DNA from 3 places in the Spartinivicinus marinus genome. Region 2 is predicted to be linked to each of the others. Evidence: predicted binding sites of a transcription regulator. Region 2 holds the regulator's gene; each other region holds the start of a gene.
The links. Region 2 encodes LexA, which represses DNA repair genes until DNA is damaged. Its sites were predicted from a motif close to TACTGTNTANNTANACAGTA; they were not measured.
Positions count from the first base shown of each region.

Region 1: the regulator LexA is predicted to act here: its motif matches at 3,558-3,577, upstream of OQE68_RS28840 (LexA family protein).
Region 3: the regulator LexA is predicted to act here: its motif matches at 1,983-2,002, upstream of OQE68_RS03365 (DUF3137 domain-containing protein).

Region 1 covers NZ_JAPJZK010000002.1:116,147-123,583, reverse strand. Annotated here, with positions in the region: gene OQE68_RS28855 (hypothetical protein) at 309-1,103, shown strand; gene OQE68_RS28850 (SOS response-associated peptidase family protein) at 1,105-1,797, opposite strand; gene OQE68_RS28845 (Y-family DNA polymerase) at 1,842-3,110, opposite strand; gene OQE68_RS28840 (LexA family protein) at 3,107-3,544, opposite strand; gene OQE68_RS28835 (ParB/RepB/Spo0J family partition protein) at 3,712-4,293, opposite strand; gene OQE68_RS28830 (replication initiation protein) at 5,300-6,412, shown strand; gene OQE68_RS28825 (ParB/RepB/Spo0J family partition protein) at 6,634-7,437, opposite strand, start outside.
Region 2 covers NZ_JAPJZK010000001.1:5,407,526-5,414,962, forward strand. Annotated here, with positions in the region: gene OQE68_RS24230 (insulinase family protein) at 1-2,627, shown strand, start outside; gene OQE68_RS24235 (delta-class carbonic anhydrase) at 2,720-3,529, opposite strand; gene OQE68_RS24240 (SulA-like leucine-rich domain-containing protein) at 3,910-4,368, opposite strand; gene lexA (transcriptional repressor LexA) at 4,812-5,408, opposite strand; gene OQE68_RS24250 (TetR/AcrR family transcriptional regulator) at 5,798-6,454, shown strand; gene OQE68_RS24255 (L,D-transpeptidase) at 6,524-7,012, shown strand; gene nagZ (beta-N-acetylhexosaminidase) at 6,999-7,437, shown strand, end outside.
Region 3 covers NZ_JAPJZK010000001.1:678,811-686,247, reverse strand. Annotated here, with positions in the region: gene OQE68_RS03370 (Tim44 domain-containing protein) at 70-1,035, opposite strand; gene OQE68_RS03365 (DUF3137 domain-containing protein) at 2,222-3,172, shown strand; gene OQE68_RS03360 (hypothetical protein) at 3,254-3,631, opposite strand; gene udk (uridine kinase) at 3,889-4,515, opposite strand; gene OQE68_RS03350 (amino acid ABC transporter substrate-binding protein) at 4,935-5,723, shown strand; gene OQE68_RS03345 (amino acid ABC transporter permease) at 5,720-6,382, shown strand; gene OQE68_RS03340 (amino acid ABC transporter ATP-binding protein) at 6,394-7,125, shown strand; gene OQE68_RS03335 (NADPH:quinone reductase) at 7,127-7,437, opposite strand, start outside.

The sequences.
Region 1 (7,437 bases), on a different contig from region 2:
ACTGATATTAAAGTATACTTTGGGAGTATCCACTTAACCTTTTGAGGTAAGTTGCTTATGGTTGAGTCGTAAGATAACTAAGATTAGCTCTAAAAAACTGGCTTAATTCCACTCGCGGCTCCCTTTGCAAGCATGTGTTCCGTCTTCAACTCTGACCTCAACTGTTTCACCCTAGTTGGGGTTTAGCCATATCAATATAAACCCCAACAGTTAGAAAAAAAGACTGTCTTATTGTGACTGCTTCCCTATCCAGTACTGAGCTTATTTCATTAAATATTTAGCGCTTTTGATAAAGGAATTTGTTCATTATGCTCCACCCTAACTCAAATACCTATATTCTCGAAATTCGTCACCGAGATCGGCCTGATCAGTCTCCTATTGCTCATTTGCTGGTAGAACGCGAGGAGAAATATCGATATTCCCAAGATAATGAGATAATGGACGCTGTGATAAAGCTTCGTTATCAACGGCTTGGTCCCCATCGTCCAGGTCTAGAAAGTAAGGGGTATTTTTGTGGATGCTACTCAAAGCGTTATAACCGTGCTTCATTAACTGCCAGCTTGCCATTTGAAAGTGGAGGCGTTTTTCTGGATCTATCTGGGCTTCATGGCCAGCGTATAGGAACCTATCTTCTCAATACTATTGTTGAGTGGCTACAACAATGGCCTGATGCATCGGTGAACACAATCGAGTTAGTTGAGGGCCAAGGTCATGGTTCCAATAAACTACGACGAAACCGGTTGTATGAGCAGTTTGGAATTGAGTTTGATTTTACAAGTTCAAAGCAACAAGCTGGTCATTCACGGCCTATTCATGTTGGCCAATTAACCCCTGTGACAGCTTGGAAAGCCAATATTACCGAACGTTCGCTTACAGATTATATGAGGGAAATTCTCGCTGAAAAGCAACATCTATCTGAGGAGTTTGGTTATACTGACCGCCTATTAAAAAGTTACAAAGTGAGATACCGTCAAGCCGAAGCTAGACCACTATGGTTTGCAGTTAAAACCCTCTATCGTCGCCATCGGGATTTACTTTGGAGTAGTAGTTTTTTTGCGGTGATTGCAGCGGTTCTTTGGGTGAAATGGAAAAGCTTGGGGTAATTTAATCAGCTTCAATGCTAAAAGTGTCTCCTATTGGTGTAGGTGATCCTGGTCTTTCTATCGGAAGAGCCCATAGGGATTCATAAAGCACTGGCTGTAAGCGTGATTCAAAGCGCTGCGTATCTTGGATTAATGGGCTTAACCAGTCGTGCGCAATCTCTGGCTGATTGATCGGAAGCATTAAAGGTAGTGAGTTTTTGTGAATGCCTTTTAGTTTGGGGTGGCCTGGCAAGGTGATGATTGAAGCTGAAAAGCAATGCTCACCCGTCTTAGAGTGTGTCCACGCTCGATAGATGCCGCCGAATGCAATCATACCCCTGTCAGGTTTGAGCAGGTGATAGTAGCGTTTGCCTTTAGGCCCATCGCCCTCCACAAAGTGAGTTGCAGGAATAATACAACGAGTCTGCTTGAACGCTTTTTTAGTAACTGGGCTAGATGTTAAACGGCTAGATTTTGAATTAAACGTTGCGTATTTGGCGTTAGCTTTAAAGCCCGTTTTCGTTTCCTCCAGTAGCAGCCACCATATAGCATCTCTGACTTGATAGCCGTCTTGTTGTGTAATGATTGAAATGGTGTTGGTGGGCGCGAAGGCGTCTTTAAATCGTAGACCAGGGGCGTCAATATCGTTTAGCCCTAACCGCTTTGTAAATTTGCTCCAGTTGAACGCCTCAGCTAGCCCAAATTGCCCGCACATTTGTAGACCTCATCCTTAAGTGACTTATTGCAGTATAACGGTTGCTAAAGCCTCACAAGCGGAATTTCTGCCCAGTCTGTCATGTAGTTAGGCGAAAGGTGTTGTCTAGCCATTTGCCATCCTTGATTTGTTCCAGTACTGGCTAGAAACAGAGCTTTAGGAAATCGCCGGTTAATTTGGTCTACAACTGTCATAAGTTGTTGAGATTTTGATGTATCGATTTCAGGTGTAAATAGGTCTGCTTGATCAAAACTCAATTCCGAAATGTTAGCGAGCATGACGCCTGCTTTGGCATATAAATATCCTGGCTTGTAGATAGTGTCGAGAATACCCTTTGCCACGTGAACTAATACCCTAGTGTCGCTTGTTGGGTGGGGCAAAGAGAAAGAACCACCACAATTATACTGAGGGGTATCAGAGAATGGACTGGTACGAATAAATACATTCACCTGCTGAGCCCTTGAGTGTTGCTGTCTTAGCTTTTCCGCTGCTCGTGACATATAACTACTGATCGACTCAGCTAACTCTGCTTGGTCAGTGATTCGTTTAGAAAAAGAGCGACTACTAATAATTTGTTTTTTAGCTGGTGCGTGCTCTTCTAGCTCTATACAGGATTCGCCGTTTAGCTCTCGTACAGTGCGCTCCAACACGACATTAAACTGTTGTCTAATGTATTTTTCGGGCAAGTTGGCCAGTTCATAAGCTGTTGTAATACCCAGGGCCTGTAATTTTTTTGTTAGTTTCCTACCTACTCCCCATACTTCGTCAATAGGCATACACTTTAATAATCGTTCTCTTATTTTTTCTGAATTAATTTCTACAACGCCGCCAGTTTTTGGGTATTGTTTTGCCGCGTGGTTAGCTAGTTTTGCTAGGGTTTTTGTTTCAGCAATGCCAATGCATATTGGTATACCACACTCTTTAGCTACTTTACTTTTTATCTCAAAACCATAATTTTTTAATGAATCGATAAATGCCAGGTGTGATAAATCTAAAAACGCTTCGTCAATCGAATACACTTCAACCGCAGGGCTAAACTGTTCTAGCGTAGACATTACCCGATGGGATATCGCGGCATATAAAGTGTAGTTTGATGAGAAAACCGTAACGCCGTAACGCTTAATAATATCTTTGATTTTAAAGATAGGCTCACCCATTTTAATGCCAAGTGCTTTCGCTTCAGGTGAACGAGCAACCGCGCAGCCGTCGTTATTTGATCCGACTATTACAGGTTTTCCGTGCAAATCAGGGCGAAATAGCCTTTCGCAACTGACATAGAAGCTATTACAGTCACAAAGCGCAAATGTTGTCATGGGTAGCTTTTGTGAATGATATAAACAACAACACCCCAAATCATGCAGTCTTGCTCTTTTAGCTCAATGGGTGAAAACTTAGGGTTCATGGGAACAAGCCAGCTCCTAGCACCTTTGATCTTTAACTGCTTAACGGTTAAATCTCCATCCAGAGCAGCAATGACAATATTCCCTGATTTAGCCTCTAAGGAGCGGTCTACAACTAATAAGTCATCACTCTGTATTCTGCCGTCAATCATTGAATCACCCTTAGCACGCACAAAAAACGTAGCCGCTTGGTGCTTAACCAGATAGTCGTGCAGATTCACTTCTGAAGCTGCAAAGTCGGTGGCTGGGCTTGGAAAGCCTGCTGGTACTTGATATTCATATAAGGGACTGGTTTGAAGTTCATTTGTATCAATGACTTTAGCGGGGCTTATTGATTCAATGTCCATGACTTCACCTTAATACTGTATATAAAAACAGTATTATAGCGTATAACCAGTGTAAGACAATCCAGTTGATGCCCCTAAGCAAAATGAACACTAAGCATGCTATAGGAGTGAGTAGACTCCTATAGAAGCTAAGGCTTGCAGGTGTGTGGCAGTGTAAGGTGCCGCACCTAATCGGCCAAGAGTTTCCTGATGATTAGTTTATAGTCATCCTTGTTCTTGTAGGACAACGCAATAATTCCACTTTCCTTGTCTTTTTGTTCTGAAGGTTTGATTATAACGGGCAACCCTAGCCTTAAGGCCAAAGCACGGTTTAATTCATCTGCAGGTAATTCTAATAATTCAAGCTCTGATTTTTGGCTCAAAAGGTTTATAACTTCTTTCAAACTTCTGGTTGATAAACCCTTATTGATAATTTGGCCAATCAGGTACTTTTGTTGATGATAACTACTAACAGTAACTAGAAGCCTTATATGTGTTCTACTTATGGCGTGTTTTTTCAGAAGCTTTACAACTTCTGGAGTAAGCCTATTAAACCGGATTAGGTGAGACACTTCTGCACGGGAAATACCCAATTGATTGGCAATTTCCTGCTGTGTATGTCCTGAAGATGTAAGAATTTGGCATTTTTCAGCTTGTAACCAGAAGTCAGTCATTTTATTAAAATGTTTAGCGTGGAACATCAATGTTTCACGCGTAGCATCGCTACGCATATGATCAGGATAGTAGCTACTCTTCCAATAGATGTCCATGGTATTACATAAATAGACCATCCTAACGGATTAGATTATATAAAATAGTCTTTAACCAATATCTATAAGATTGTTGATCTATTATAAAGATAATGTAATAAGCCATCTCTCGTCTTATTTAAGAGCTTTAATTGATAGTCATATAGTTGTCCATAGACTGAAAAAGAAATACTTGTATAGGAGTTCTGATGGCTTTAATGGCTCAAATACCGAATTTGAAGTTTTTTAAAACATGCAACTTATGTAGTTTGTTTAGAGTGATTACTTGTTTATTTTGTTATTAACTGTTTATTCTTGTTTAGAAAAAAATACTGATTCTCTCTAAGCTAGGAGTAATACGGCTCTTATGAAAATTAGAAGTAACTAAATAACTACTTATATTGAAATCATAGCTACTTATATTGAAATCATAACTACTTATATTGAAATCATAGCTACTTATATTTATTCAATGACTACCTAAGTTTACTAAGTAACTACCTATATTGAATATTCTTTAATGAGCTTCGTTATACAGCTACTTTTCTTGACTCCATATAGATGAAAAACTACTTATGTTTACAGTTGTGTTTGTAGTGCAAGCATTAAAGCTACTTATATTGATTATTTGAGCTTTCCATTTATATGAGACCTACCTTAGTTGACTTGAAATCGTTGTTTTTTTATTTAAATAGCTACTTTTAGTGTAATCAATAAGGTAAAAGTAGTTCAATATAAAGATAGGTAGTCGTTACAAGGAAATGTTACATTCGAGTTCAGCATTATTATTCATTATGTTTCATCAAAGGTAGCTCTATCTTTATTTACGACTACAAATGAAGGATAAAACTAATTAAATGTAGTTAAATAAATGCTTATAAGCTACCAAAATTGAATTAAAAGCTACTAATCATGGTTTAAATCATAAAAAGTAGTTGTTATAGTTGGGGTAGGCTGCTAATATAACTACATTGTATATAAATTTATTTATAATAAGTAGTTAAAATGCGCTATAAAGGGGTGTGAGGTGGGAAAAAGTATAGCTAAGAGTGATAGCAATGTTGTTGACTGGGTTGTAAAGAGGAATGAACTAGTTGAAGCCCATTATAAGTTAACTGCAGCTGCTCAAAAGATAATTGCTGCATTAATAGGTAAAGTTGACCCAAGGATGAAACTGGAAGATGGAAAAAAACTACCTACATTTACATTACCCACTGTAGAGTTAGCAAAACTAGTTGGTGTTAGTAAGCAGTATTTATATAAAGAATTGAAAAAAATCACAAAGGAAATTCAGTCAGTTACGTTTACTATATTGGAAATTGATGATATTAAGGATGGTGAGCCAAGTTATGAAAACATTAATATGTTTCATTCTACTAAATATAATAAGACTAAGCAGCAGGTAGAGTTTATTTTCCATGATGATATTCAACCGTATATAATCAATTTATATGGAAATTTTACTCAATACCAGCGGAATCAAATTCAATCATTAACATCTTCTCATTCAATCCGTATATATGAAATCTTAAGGAAGCAGTTTGGGACAATTAATAATAATAAACTAAATCATAAATATGTTGAAATTGAGCTGGATGAACTAAAAAAAATGTTGGGGATAGAAAAAAAATACAAAGGACGGTTTTCAAATTTTAAAACAAAAGTACTAGATTTAGCTCAAAAGGAGCTTCTTGAACAAACTGATATACAGTTTGAATATGAAGCTATTAGAGTAGGAAAGCCTATAGGTAAAATAGGTTTTACTATTTCGCATAATATGAAAAATGTTGATCCAAATTTAAAGTTAAAAAATAGAAAACAGGCTTCTATCTCTGTTGAGCAAATACAAGATTGTTTAAATTGGAAAGAAGTTCTTGAGCTGCTAATGCCTCCAAATTTATATAAAACGTATGTAAAATCAGTTGAAGAAGGCTTCTATTCTGATGGATTAATTTCAGCAAATATTGATTATTTAGTTGAGAAAATGACATTTGGAGATGTAGAAAAGCCTGGACCATACTTGCATATGGCAATTAAGGATGATTACGCAGGTTATAAAAATAAAATTTCTTCTCAACTAGATAGAGACTGGTGGGATGAGTCAATTGAAGAGATGTATGGTTTTGAGAGAAGTGAATAACCATGATAAGCACGAAGGCTACTTTGTAGCCTTCGTGCTTTTACAATGGGCTGAGCCCGTTGTAATACACACAGTTTCATTATTATCTATTACAGCTCAGTAAATCAACCTAATAAATTGATCAATTTAAGTTGATTGTAATATTGATTATATTCAATATATATTGAATATACATTGATAATATTACAATATACCTCAATTTGTATTGTTATTAAGTATATTTAAATTGATATCTCCTTGATAGTTAACTCTGATAGCCGAACTCTTCTTATCTTCTTGGTATTTAGCTCTTCAACCCACCCAAAGTTTTTGTCTTCATCTATTCGGTCTTTGAGCAGAAGTGCCGTGAGTTCTTCATTGACTGTTACAATAATCTTTTGCTTGTTTGAATCAACAGCTTTCCATCCTTGTTTGTAATTTTCAGAAGAAGATTTGTTCTGTTCAAAAATTGACTTTGCATCTTTAGACATCATCTCACTTGGTTCATTTGGTATGTTTATAGATAATGAGGTGTTGTCAAATTTTTCTTCATCAGCTTGTGTGCTTTTTTCTGCAGAGCCATTTGTTAATGCTGAAGTTTTCTTATATGAAGTTTCAGAGTTGTTACTTATGGGAGATTTAAGTTGTTTAAGTGTCGAACGGCATATTGATCTTGTGATACCGTTTTCAACAGCCTTTTTGCAAAGCTCTTTACAAGTTTTAATGTCATAGTCATATATTTGACGTAAAGAATTTAGTATTTCTATATCTGTAGTTACTTCTTCATCATGAAGATTTTTAATGCACTCTGGAATATTTAAAAGTGCTAAATGACTTGATACATACCTCTCTGTTTTGCCAATTCTTTCTGCAATACGCTTTTGCTTCCACCCTTCACTCTTAAATTTATTTAAAGCATTAGCAATTTCTAGTGGGGTTAAGTTCTCACGTTGAATGTTCTCAATCAACTCGCCAGCTGTTTCATCTAATTCTGAATCTGGACGTTCTTTAATTATTATATCTACTTCATTAATTTTCTTTAGACA
Region 2 (7,437 bases):
TGTCTCAACAAGGGCTGGCCCATTTTCTAGAGCATATGTTATTTCTGGGGACAGAACGCTATCCTGATACCAAAGGCTATTCGGAATTCATGACCAAACATGGTGGTGCACACAATGCCTATACAGGGCTTGATATCACCAACTATATGTTTCAAATAAATAATGATGTTTACGACCAAGCGTTGGATCGCTTTTCAGACTTTTTTAAAAATCCTAAGCTATACCCTGAATATGTAGAGAAAGAAAAGAATGCAGTGAATGCTGAATGGTCAATGTCTCGCGAAAATGACTATGCTGGTCAATTTAAGTTATCACGCAATATTTTGGGAGACCACCCAGCTAATCGTTTTTCCACGGGTAATTTAGAAACACTTTCTAATAAGTCAGGGAGCAAGCTTCATCAGGAAATGGTCGATTTTTATAACAAATACTATTCTTCTAATATTATGAAAGTGGCTATGGTTTCTAACTTACCATTAGCCGAGATGGCTCGTTTAGCCAAACAACATTTTAGTGGCATTAAAAACAAGCATATTGAGAAGCCAAAGGTAACCAAAACAGTTAATTTGCAACAGGCGGGTGGTAAGCAAATTTACTATCAAACCAATGAGGATGTGCGACAACTGATGCTTGATTTTACAATACGTAATAATCAAGCTGATTTTGCCAGTAAACCGAATAAGTTTGTGACTTATTTGTTGGGCTCAGAAATGCCTGGTACCCCAGGTCAGTTGTTGAAGTCAAAAGGATGGGTTTCATCTTTTTATGCAGGCTCGTACCCCAGTAATTATGGTAATTATGGAAGCTTATCCATCAACATTGAGTTAACTCAAGCAGGGATGAAAAATCGGGATAAAATTGTTGCTATCGTTATGCAGTATATTGACTTAGTCAAGCAACAAGGAGTCAATGAAAAGTATTTTCAGGAAATTAAAACATCGTTAGATAATAAGTTTAGGTTTCTAGAAAAGTTTGATGATTTCATGTATGCGGCGTTTCTTGCAGAAGATATGCAAAACTACCCTCTACAAAATGTGATTAATGCGCCGTACTATTATAAAGAATTTGATGAAAATGCTATTAAGTCTGTTTTAAATCAGTTAACACCTGAAGCATTGAATGTGTGGTATATCAGTAAAAATGAAAAAACGGATAAGCAGCTACATTTTTATAATGGTAAGTATAGAATTGAAAATATATCTGCTGAAACTATAGCGAGTTGGTACGATTCTACTTATATGAAGCTCAGCTTATCTTCCGTTAATCGAATGCTGCCTGAAACATTTGCTATTAAAACAGTCAGCAAAAATGATAAGCCAGAACTAGTAGTTGATAATCAAGGTATTAAAGTTTGGTATCTTCCAAGCCAAGCCTTTAAGGAACAGCCTAAAGGATCAATTGATATTTATTTTAATAGTTCGCTAGCTCACAATAATATCAAGTCTACTATCCTTTTATCTATCTGGTCTGATTTGTTTCAGCTTCAGCAAGGAGAGCTTATTGAAGAAGCGAACAAGGCAGGAATGCAAGTGTTTGTACACCCTGAAGCGGGTGGCCTACTATTATCAATCAGTGGTTTTACAGATAAACAAAAAGACCTGTTGAGTAAAGCACTAGAAAATATTCAGGTTGAGGTTGATGAACAACGCTTTTTACAAGCAGTTGATCGACTTACTCGAGAAGTTGAAAATGAGAAAAAACAACTTTCCGTCAGCCAGGCCTTTAATGCATTTAGCCAACTGATTACAAAAGATTCCTGGGATAAACAAGAGTATCTTCAGGTTGCATCGAAGCTGACAAGTAAGGATTTACGAAGCTTCATTAAACAGTTACTCAGTCAAAACCAGGTAAGAGTGTTTGCTTTTGGTAACTACGATAGTCAAGATATTAACGAGATGGCTGCAAAGTTGGAGCGCCTATTACCTGATAACCATAAGGTTACAGAATATACGCGTAACAAATCCTGGGAACCTAAGGAAGGGCAACTATTTGTTGTGAAAAAAGACATTGAAGTTAATGATGTTGCAATCGTTGATTTACAGTCACATTCTGAACCAGGGTTGAAACAGCAAGCCAGAGCGAAAGTACTAATTGATCATTTTGCAAACTATGTTTTTGATAAATTACGTACTGAGGAACAACTTGCCTATGCTGTGGGAGCCATTGCCCCCACTATTGATGAATATGCAAGTGTGGGGTTGTATATTCAAACACCCGTCAAGGGACCAAAAGCCATTCAGTCAAGGCTTGATCAGTTAAAGCTTGAGTATCAGCAAGTGTTGAATAAGTTACCCGAGGCGACTTTTAAGCAGCTTAAAACCAGTGTGTTAGTGGCACTGAAAGAAAAACCAAAAAACTTGAGCGATGAAGTTAGCCCATTTATCAGTGACTGGTATGATGAAAATTATCAGTTTAACACTAAAGCTCAACTGATTGCTGAGATAGAAAAGGTAACCTTAGGTGATATCAAACGTTTTTACGCAGAGACTATGGGTAATCCAAATGCGCCACGTTTGAATATTCAGATGAGGGGTAAAAAGTTTGCTGATCAACCATTTGCCAGCTTTAAAAACCAAACGGAAGTAAAAAGCCTGTCAACATTTCACAAAATGATTTCTTATCAATAAGCCAGCGTTGCTTCTCTGGTTATCAGATGGGTATTATGCCTAATGATAACTAGAGAAGGGCATATCCACTGCTGCAAGAGCTGTGGTCTAGGTTACTTCATATCGGACAACAGTTTAGGATTAGTGACCAGTTTTCTAACACCATGGGCGTGGTCTTCTTTGAAAACGTTATCCTTACACCATTCACCTAAACTATTGATGTCAATTTTTGTACACAATGGTCTGACACTCCAAGTAACCTGAAAGGGTGAGCAGACTTGTTCGGTAAACTGAGGACCGGTGGTAGAACCTAGAAACTCTACAGGTTTACCTGTATTGTCGGGTAAGGCCTTAGCTTGGTGATAGCCATCCTCTATATTACCGCCATAAGCCAAGTCATTAAAATTGAGAACAGAAGAATCATTGACGACAGTAAATACCTGAGCTTCGACACGAAGATTTGGATTTGAGCACCCATCAGATAAGCACGAAGTTAATCCTTTGCCTGGTTTGACGTCACAGGAAGTATGTACCCAATGGACTTCAATGGTATTACCGGGTTTTAACCCTTTGCATACTTCATTTTTAGATAGCGTTAATTCTGCTGAGGAAAGTGATTGACTAGTATTACACTGATAACCGCCACCATGACCATGATCGCCTTCTCCTGCATATTTGGAAAAGTCCTTGGCTTTATGTTCAGCATTATGGTGAAAATGAATGTTGCATAGGTTCATGCTTGTGTAGTGGGGGGCTAAGCTAAAAATACTTTTATTGTCGCCTGCAAGCTGGTCAATATCTCTTGGCGCTTGTGGGCCAAACCCTTCACAGGCTGGACCATTAGAATCACTGCTTGCTACCGCAGGGGAGCTGCTAACACTCATCAATAATGATAAAAGAAGTCGATGTTTAACTGAAATCATTTATCTCTCTCCATAGTTTTTATAGCAAACCATCGCAACACAAGTAGTATTGGCTTATACAGGGTCATGATGAATTGTTATTGACCACTAAGCCTATTGTTGGTTGGGTTTTGTCTACCTTTATTACAGCTACTGTATTTATAGGCTTGATTACTAAGGAGTTCACATTAAGAAACCATGACAGATTGATATGACTCAAAAATTAACCTGCGTTTGTGCGATTATCAAATGAAATTTAGGTAAGAGAAGGGGAATAAAAATATTGAAACTCGTTTCAATAAATTAAAGGAAAAGTTTATCTCACACAATAAATAAAATGTCAGGTTTACTTTACTACTATTGCCAGAGGGTATTTTTGACAGTGCAAAGCAACTGTTTTACTAGCGTTGTCTTATATTAATTACATGACAGTTACCTTCTTGTGCTGCAATATCTAAAGCCGCTAAGGTTGTCTCATCTAGCTCTGGTAGCCAACTGACGACAGTATGACTTTTACCAAGAGTGAGTGCCTGTAACGTCAAATCTTTTATAGAGCTTTCATTGCTGGCAGTAAGAAATAAGACCTGTTTATTATTAATATAGGCATCTTGAAGCCACTTTAAGGTCATGTTGCGATATTGTTTGGAACACACGACGGTTAACCAGCGTTGTTTTTCATGATGGCTCAACTGTGCCAGCATGGGTGGAATAAATGATGTCAGTGGAATACGGGCTGAGGATAAAATAATTTCTGTAATATGCGTAAAGCCATTGTGGTCTGTCGATAAAGGGAAGTGATGGGGTTGATTTGGCGTGCTATGGTTGGGTTTTGAATCATTGTCACTGCCATTAAACTCCATGGGTATATTTCCTATTTTATTGTTAAACGAATGACTTTAAAAGAAGGGCGTCAAGTGATGAGCGACAGCAGCATTCTTTATAAAATAAATAAAGATTGTTACTGCAAGTCATACAGTAACAGACTTGTCTCGTCTTTGATGGTAGTTAGCGACGATAACAACGTCTAAAAAGTCATTCGAAAAGAATATTGTCATGTTCGTTAGTTACAGCTGCAGTGTATCACTGACAAAAAATCCATATCTTTGGCCTAATTCACTGTATTTACCATCTTGAGGGTAGATAGTGGATCAGAGTTGATAAAAAGATGTAAAACTGCAAATTAAGTCGCTTTTTTAAGAAAAGGTAGTAGCTATTAGATAATTAATTTCCCCTTGGGTAATTTGGGGCATATATAGATGGCTACCCAGGGGACTAAGTTAAAATTTCAGCTTTCGTGTAAAGGTTAGTGTCTAATCACCCCGACACTGATTCCTTCGATAGTAAAATTCTCGCTATGTAAGTTCACTTCGATAGTATTGAAATTACTATTTTCTGGATGCAATAAAACAACTTCTCCTTTTCGCTCAAATCGCTTAACGGTTACTTCATCATCAATTCTAGCAACGACGATTTGACCATTATGTACATCAGTTGTTTTGTGAACGGCTAGTAAATCACCATCGAGAATGCCACAATCCTTCATGCTCATGCCTTTAACTGTTAAAAAGTAATCAGCACGAGGTTTAAAAAAACTACCTGGTATCTGGCAGTAGTTGTCTATGTTTTGTTCGGCTAAAATGGGGAAACCAGCTGCTACCTGGCCTACTACAGGAATACCTTGTTGGGCGTCAGGGGGAATGCGAATACCTCGGGAGGTACCGGCAATAATTTCGATAGCACCTTTACGAGCAAGGGCTTTGAGGTGTTCTTCGGCAGCATTGACAGAACGAAATCCTAGTTGTCGAGCAATTTCGGCTCGAGTGGGAGGAAAGCCGGTTTCTTCAATATGGTCTTTAATAAATTGAAAAATTTCCGCCTGGCGAGCAGTTAATTTAGCCATTGAGATGGCTCCTTATACCTATTTGAATACTTGCTATTTTAATAAAATAACGGCTTTTTATAGCGGCTGTGGTTTTATACAGTTACTGTGATTATATCCAGTTTGGACTGACCTTCAACTGTTTTCAACTATTTCAGTCTTTTTTACGTGGTGTTTCCTTACTTAGCAGACGTTAATTTTACTTGCAGGAAAAAGTAAAGCCTGCTTGACTTGTATACGTATTAAACGTATGTTCAAAACGTTTGAAGATTACAACAGGCGGCTAATATAAAGCGAACATTTTATTAGTTGGCTTGCTGCTTGTATCTAAACTCAATTGGTCCTTAGCTTCCATGGGCACTCAAAATGGCCCAGAGAATCAAGGCTTTTTTAAGAAATGTTAATTGGCTATGGCGCAATCAGAAACTGTTGAACGAATACTAGATGCTGCAGAAGCGTTATTTGCAGAAAAGGGCTTTGCTGAAACATCTCTGCGGACGATTACCAGTAAAGCAGGTGTTAACTTGGCAGCAGTTAATTACCATTTTGGTTCTAAAAAAGCATTGATTCAGGCCGTGTTTGCCCGGTTCCTAGAACCATTTTGCAAAAAACTTACCATTAGGCTCAACGAATTTGAAGCATCATTAGCAGCCCAGAAACCGACACCTGAGCAGCTACTCAATTTGCTATTTCAACAGATATTATCTGTTGAAGCACGAGGAAAGAATGATCTTTCCGTATTTATGCGATTGTTGGGATTAGCATTTAGCCAGTCTCAAGGGCATTTGCGAAAATACCTTGAACAAGTCTATGGTGATGTATTTCGGCGCTTTGTGAGTTTAGTGGTGCAGGCGTCACCTGATTTACCGCCAGTAGAAATTTTCTGGCGGGTGAACTTTATGGTGGGATCTGTCGCATTTACCATGTCTGGTTTAGATGCGTTAAGAGACATTGCTGAAAGTGAGTATCATGAGCATACATCAGTTCCTGCAGTCATGAAGCGGCTAGTGCCCTTTTTAGCGCATGGCATGAAGGCTGAGTTGCCTGCAGCCAATCTAGAGGTTTAGTTAACTGCGCATAGATTAGTTAATATGTGGCTAGCTAAGGTATGACGCGTTAATGGGTAGCTAGTGAATATGCGTAAGCCTGTTATTTATGTCTCTATTGCTGAGCAAACACTTAGAGTATGCGATGGCGATCGGTTAATTACTCGGTACTCAGTGTCTACTGCTGCCAAAGGGGCTGGTCAGTGTCAAGGGAGTTATCAAACACCCTTGGGGCGACATATCATTCGAGCCAAAGTAGGGGGCAATTGCCCTCTAAATGCTGTCTTTGTAGGGCGACGTTTTACTGGTGAAATATATAACGAGACACTGGCCAGGCAATTTCCTAATCGTGATTGGATCTTGACTCGCATTTTATGGTTAAGTGGCCAGGAACCTGGTGTTAACCGGTTAGGAGAAGTCGACTCCATGCGACGTTATATTTATATTCACGGCACGCCTGATAGTGAGCCAATGGGAATTCCAGCCTCTCACGGGTGTATTCGTATGCGAAATGATGAGGTTGTGGAGCTGTTCAGTAGCGTGCCCGTCTATACCCAGGTAATCATTGAAAACGAGTAGTCGCAATCTATTGGTTAATCCTATGTCAGGTAATGTCATTGTAGATTTAGCAGGAACGACAATAACAGACGACGAGAGTCGGCTATTAGCGCAGCCTGCTGTTGCGGGAGTGATTTTATTTGCCCGTAATGTTGTTGATCGCCAGCAAGTGATACAACTGGTGCAGTCGATTAGAGCGGTACGGCAAGATTTATTAATTACCGTTGATCAAGAAGGTGGAAGGGTGCAGCGTCTAGTAACGGGCTACACTCAGTTACCCGCCCCCTGTCGGTTAGGTGAACTGTATCAATATGAACCTGAGCAAGCCAGCCAGTTAGCAGAAGACTTAGGATGGTTAATGGCCAGTGAGGTGATTGCATCAGGTATTGATTTAAGTTTTGCACCTGTATTGGATTTAGGCTTGCCCATTAGTCAAGTGATAGGCT
Region 3 (7,437 bases), 4.7 Mb from region 2:
CGATTGGAGCTCATCATTTGTTGGATTCCCTTAAAAGCTATTCTTTTTAACTGTAAGTTAAGTGGTGTTTTATTGATTGATTTCTGTACTATTTAATGAAGAATGGTCAGCACTATTATTGAACTTTAAATTGCCAGATATTGATTGAATCCCTGTGATTAGCCATTGGCTGTCCTGCTGTAAGTTTTCCAAATGCCAAATTTCGCAATAGGCCTCTACTTCTTTATTAGCCTTTGCTTTTGACCAGCCATGAAATTTCACGCTAATCATCGCAAGGTCACCTAAATTACTGGCGCTGGTAATGTCAGCAAAAACAGTAAGTAACTCAATTGCAGTTTGCTCTTTAGCCGAAAGTGACAAACTTAAGCGCTCAAACAGCTCAGGTGTTGTATAGTGCTTTAGCGTTTGCTGATCCTTAGCTAACCATGCTTGATGAATGCGCTTAAATAAAATTTTTGCCTGATCTAAAAACAACTCTGGTTGTAAATCTTTAGGTAGGTCAAACTGAGCATAGTGAGCGGCTAAATCTGACGCTTTTTGATCTGCTGAAGCGTCGACTATTTTTGTTAAATCATCTGTAGCGATAGGTTCATCATTTTTGGGGGGATCAGTTGGCTTCATTTTGAAGCTGATGTGAAAAGGAATGGTCTTATCTTTATTAATGTGTGATGTTGGCGACTCTGTGGTAGCCAGGTCTTGTTGGATAGTTGTTGATAGTGAAGCTAGGCTTTCGTCATTAATAGTGGGCTCTGGCCTGGGGGTTAGGTAGCGTTTGAGTCGATCTGCTCGATACTTTAATAAAAAGACTAAACCTGCAGTAAGTAGAAGCAGTAGCAAAACATCTGCAACGCGAAGACCATGGAACGGCTCTTTAAATAGTAAGCTGGCTAAAAAACCACCATCTAATGGCTGAAAACCTGAAGATTGATCCGAGTTAGCAATACTAGCTTCCGGAGAAGGGGTTGCATAGCTGTAGAATGCTGGGGTGCATAATAGGGTGAAAAGTATCAGAAACTTAGTAATACAGTGTTTCAATTTGAACTTCCTGGTAGTGACTGTTTTATTAACTACTTACTTTATCAAGTACTGGTTGCCTTAATTGAAAGCAATGCAGTTAGAAGTACCATGCAACTTGTGTTGTTTTGATATTTTTGCAGGGGTATTTTAAAAGGAGTGTGTAGTTTAAACAGTGAATCATGCCTAATTACTTGTGTTGACTGAATCAGATATTTCGCCATACATGAAAAAATTAGCGATCATCTAAGAATAGAGTGAGCTATATCTGGTTGCTACTGGAGTAATTAGTTTTCTTGTCAGTTCGTTAACCGGTTGGCAGATATGCTCAGATAAGCACTTTATATTTTTGCTAAACCAAGATCATAATGTACTTAGTTTGTTTTTTGAATTTTTAAAACGTCTATTAAAGGTTGATAATGAAGCATTCATTAAATGGTTTATGATTCCTACCGGCGGGGAAGGATGACGTTTTATGGCTGTTATCATTTTAAAAATTAAGCCGACTTAGTTTACAGTTTTTGATGTTTTTTTAAATTTTGATGCTTTTGAATTATAGTTAAAGCAGTTTTACTTAAACTGCTTTATATAAATTAGTTGTTTGGCAAGTTTAACTGGTTGTAATGACTGAAGCTGTAGTAACGAAGAAGTATGCAATAGCCAGATAGTTGTTATAACGGAAAAACAAGGCAAACAACTGATCGATCCCAGTAGCTGGTCTAAAAAATGATAGCCCGCATCTTTTAGCTAACCGCTAGCTGGTGAATAACTAAAAACCAACAAAGCCATAGTCTCAATTCCTACGCCCTTACTTTTATAGTAAGGGTTTTTTGTTTTAAGCGTCTTTAAAATACATTGTCCTCCATATAATACATGTTGAATGGCAAAAAATTGTTTAAGATTTGCTATGCCACTTGAATTGAATATATTTTCTGAAAAATTACTGTGTTCGGATTGAATGTACGTTTTTCTGGATTGATGAGCAGTCTGTTTTTTGGTCAGCGCAGATTAGTCACTTTCAAGAAAATGGTATGTGGCAGGTTATCTGTTAGGGAGAACTTTTTAATCATAAAAATCAGTGATATTGCCCCTTTTAAACTATGCTTGATCAGTATAAGGTTGCCTTGGGAGTTTAACAGCTTTTTCCAAGTTGAAGGCTATACTTAAATGATTAATATTGTCAGACAAAATTAGGATGAGGGTAGTAATGAAGTCTGTAGATCAAATCACTGCCTTTTATGTAGAAGCATTAGTGGAAGGCAAAGGCGACTTTTCTGCAAGGGCTAAATCGCTGGGTCAGGAGTTTTATCATAGTATTCAGAAAGGGCTGCTCTATTGGCTGGCAGCTATTATTGCATCAGCATTATTACTGAATAGCAGCAATACTATTCTAGTTACCATTTTGTTATCAGCTATCGTGATTGGTTGGTATCTACGGAAAGATTATTTACAGCTTAAACAAGCTTTTAATACCGAGTGCTATTCGGCCATTTTACCCAAGGTGGTGCAGTTTGCTGATGACTCTTTGCAATACGAAGCTAATCAAGGGATTACTCGCCACGTCTTTCAGGATAGTAAGCTAGTACCAGGTGCTTTTGTTCGCTACCAAGGCCAGGATTACATCACTGGTCAGTGGGAAGGTGTCCACTTTGAAATGTCAGATGTTTATGCTGCAGTAGAGAGGAAAGGAATATTCCACTTTTTACAAACTGCTTTTCATGGTGTTTGTGTCATTATTGATAATGATAAAAGCTTTCCAGGGCACTTAGTGATACGACCCAAGCCTAACTTTATGGATGAAGAAGATCGTCAGGAGTATGAAGCGTTTTATAAGCCTTTTAATAACATTAATGTTGGGTATGCTGCCTTTGATCGGTATTTTGAAGTCTTCTCGGATTGCACTGAAGATGTTCACCAGTTATTGAGTTCTCGAATGATAATGCAGATGATGTCTTTGCGGGCAAAATATGGTGATAACGTTTATTTAGTATTTAATGGCAATAAGATTGTTATTGGTATTAATGGTTTGCATGTATTTGATCGGTCTAAGAATGTTTATTTTGACAGTTTTTATTCAGATGATGTAGTGGTTTGGTACAGTGAACTGATGCGAGCTTGTTCATTAATCTATGATGTTCGGTTAGCAATAAAGAGCTAAACAAGGCTTGTAAAAGAATAATTGATAACTAAAAAGAGCAAAAGGCCCTGAAATGGGCCTTTTCAGTGATATTAATATCTACTAGTTGTTGTACCAAAGTGGTCTTTTCCTGAGCGAGTCTCTATCTTCTCTTTCAATATAACGCCTACCTTTTCTGCCATCTTGGCTGGTCACATAAGCAGTTAGCCTGACTTTGTTTGAGGGAAATCGAAACCGATGAAAGCCTTCGTTATTTAAGGATTTGTTGATTATAAGGCGATTAAAATCATCAAAAACTTCAAGTTGGGCGCCTCCGGCGGGTTCTCCTTCGGGTAGGTAAGCTCGCAAATTAACAAAGTCACCCTGAGTGTAATAGTAGACACTCAAAGGGTATTGAGCTTGCTGCTTGGCAATATGAGAGCAGCCACTAACTAGTAGTGCGCTGACAAGAAAGCAGGAATAAACAACTCGTTTAAGCATTTAACAACCTCCATGCTTTTATGATTGATGTGCTGGTTTCACAGTACGAAAGCAACAAGTGTACCTGTCTTAACCCGGAAAAATACGTTAAGTGTAAAGTTTGACCTTGATTTGATTGGTTTGTCACCAGTGTGGCGAGCAAATATTAGGGAGAGGGTAAAGTAACTGCAGCACTGAGACTGATCACTCAAAGGTACTGCAGATAGCTAACAACTGCTTAGATGTTTAGGGCTTTTGGTGTTTGACGGAGCTTTGGTTTAGTGTTTTTCAATCAGAGAGCGAATTTTGGTTTTAATTAAATCAATTGCAATCCGGTTTCGTCCGCCATGGGGAATGATCAAGTCGGCATACTGACGTGAAGGTTCAATAAACTGCATAAACATGGGGCGAACTGTTTCTTGGTATTGTTTGAGAACAGAGTCCATGTCTCGGCCGCGGCTAATGATGTCTCTTTGCAAACGGCGAAGTAAACAAATGTCTAATGGGGTATCCATATAAAACTTTAAGTCAAATTCGTTTCTGACTGCTGGGCTTGCAAGGAGTAGAATACCTTCGATAAGTACCACTCGTGTTGGCTTTACTGCTCGGGTTTCTGACCGGCGGTTATGAATAGAGTAGTCGTACACCGGTACCGGAACGGTTGTGCCTAACTTAAGCTCCTGCATATGTTTGATCATTAACTCATGATCAAGTGAGTCGGGGTGGTCATAGTTGGTTTTAGTGCGCTCTTCCATGGTCAGATGGCTTTGATCCTTGTAGTATGAGTCCTCTGAAATCACGCAAACCTGCTCAGATTGAAGTTCCTTGATTAAGGTTTGAGCAAGTAAACTTTTGCCAGAGGCTGATGCGCCTGCAATGCCAACAAGAATGGTATTCTGTGCCATGTGTTTGCTACTTTCTCTATGCTCTAAAAGAGACTACTAATACAAAAATATAAAGTTTCAATATACGATTCTGGCCGAAAATCAGCCAAAAAATTTCCCTATTGTAACATATATACATTAAGGTTCTAGGTCATGTGAGTGCATCTATTTCGGTCAGTAATGTTTAGTGTACATATATAACCAAACGTTATTTTTATGTTATTTTTTAGTATTTTGTGGCTGACCTATTCTTCAGTATGGTGTCCTCCTGGCTAAGTCTATCAACGTTGTTAGGAATCGCTTCCCGCTAACATCATTGGCCAAACCACTCTATAACAAAGCATGTGTACCAAGTACGTGCAACTCGAGTAATTCAGTCTTAAGTACAGCACAAACTGTGTTATTTTTGAGCTTTCTAGTTAATTTTTGAGGAAAGATTAGTGAAACAATTTATAGGTTGGTTACTATCAATAACTGTCGCCTTAACAGGATTGGTTGGTTGCTCATCATCAGAAAATGAACAAGCTGAGGCGAATAAAATACAAGCCATTAAAGTGGGCAGTTCAGGTAGTTACTATCCCTTTACTTTTGTTGAAAAAGGTGAATTACAAGGCTTTGAAATTGACTTGTGGAATGAGATTGGTAAGCGAGTGAACCAACCTATTGAATTTGTGACTGCTAATTTCTCGGGCTTATTTGGTATGTTAGAGGCAGGAAAAATTGACACAATTTCAAATCAAATTACGATTACTGAAGAGCGTAATAAAAAGTACCAGTTTTCTGCTCCTTATGTTTACGATGGTGCCCAAGTAGTAGTCCATGAAAATAATACAACCATTAAGTCGCTTACTGACTTGGCTGGAAAAAAAGTAGCGGTTAATTTGGGGTCTAATTTTGAAGCGATTTTGCGCAATCATGACAAGCAGCAACAGATTGAAATTATCTCTTTTGATACTGGTGTCGAGCAGAATGTAGTTAAAGGCAGCTCAGATGCTTTTGTTATGGATAGGGTATCGGTATTGGCGTTAATTAAGAAATCTAAACTACCTTTAAAATTGGTGGGAAACCCTATTGAAGTTATTCGTAATGCATTGCCATTTCCACGCAATGAACGGGGTGATGCTTTACGTCAGCAAGTTGATGAAGCCTTGGTTGCCATGCAGCAGGATGGCACATTGGCAAACATTTCTAACAAATGGTTTGGCATGGATATTACCACGCAGTCATGAATTTCGACTTTTATTATCTCTACGACCGACTTCCAGTTATCCTCAATGCATTGGACATTACTTTAGGGATGTCCATTGTTGCGGTTTTGTTATCACTGGGGATTGGTATCGTTCTCGCCTTGATAAAAGTCTTTCAGCTAAAAGGGTTAACCCAACTGGCTGACTTTTATATTTCTTTTTTTCGGGGCACACCATTATTAGTCCAGTTATTTTTGTTGTATTACGGGTTGCCTCAGCTAGTACCGGCAGCGGATATGTCTGGCTTTGCCGCCGCTGTGATTGGACTGGGATTACACTTTGCGGCTTATATGGCAGAGAGTATTCGTGCCGCTATTTTAAGTGTTGAGAACGCACAACGTGAGGCGGCATTAAGCATTGGTATGACAGAGCTGCAAGCGATGCGTCGAATAATATTGCCACAAGCTACTCGAATAGCGACTCCGCCACTAATGAATAACTTTATCGACTTACTCAAAAGCACTTCGCTGGCATTTACTTTGGGGGTGGCGGATATTATGGCAAAAGCCAAGCTAGAGGCAGCCAGCAGCTTTAAATATTTTGAAAGCTTTGTTCTTGTGGCATTGGTTTATTGGTTGATAGTGGTGTTGTTAACCCGTTGCCAGCAAGCGTTGGAAAATCATTTAAATAAAGCCTATTGAGTTTAGTGTTTATGCTTGAAGTAAAAGGTTTAACTAAGGCATTTGCAGGTAAAACCGTTTTGTCTGACATTGATCTCTCAGTCAGGGCGGGTGAGACGGTGGCTATTATTGGCCCTTCAGGTACGGGTAAATCCACCTTGTTACGCTGTTTGAACTGGCTGGAAAAACCATCAGCAGGAACAGTGACAATTGATGGTGTAACAGTCAACAGTCTTAGTTATACCTCTAATGATGTGTTAGCTTTGCGGCGTAAGACCGCTTTTGTATTTCAACAATATGCTTTGTTTAAAAATAAGACAGCACTGGCCAACATTATGGAACCACTGGTAGCGGTGCAAAAAAGATCCAAAACAGAGGCAAAAAAAACGGCTACGGACATATTAGCGAAGGTGGGGCTGGCAGATAAGGCAAATGCATTTCCAGCCCAGTTATCTGGCGGTCAACAACAGCGGATAGGTATTGGTCGAGCCCTTGCTACCCAAAGCCCAGTGATATTATTTGATGAGCCTACATCAGCACTTGACCCTGAAAAAGTAGGTGAAGTGCTGGATTTAATGAAAGCTTTAGCTGAGCAACAGCAAACCATGCTAGTTGTTACCCATGAAATGCAGTTTGCTCGTCAGGTGGCCGATCGGGTGTTATTTATGGCTGATGGTGGCATTGTTGAGCAAGGATCACCTGAGCAATTATTTACAAATCCCCAGGATTCCCGTACTAAAGATTTTTTGGCGCGAGTAAGTTAGTTTACTCTGGTCTTGTTATTAACACGATATTCCCTGCCGCCCCTTTTTCCAGCACTTGTTGGTGGGCTTGGCCCGCTTGCTCTAGCGAGAAGCTATGATGAACGACAGGGTTAATTTTGCCATCTTTGGCCAACTCAACAATATTGTTGTACATTGCTTGTCGTTCATCCAGACTGGCATTGGCCAGTGCTAAACCTCTGATATCTGCATTGCGCGCCATTAGATCCCTTGGGTTAATACTCACCTCGCCACGACTACCAATAATAATCACCCGCCCTTTTTTGCTGAGCAAGGGGAGGTCTTGACCCAAAT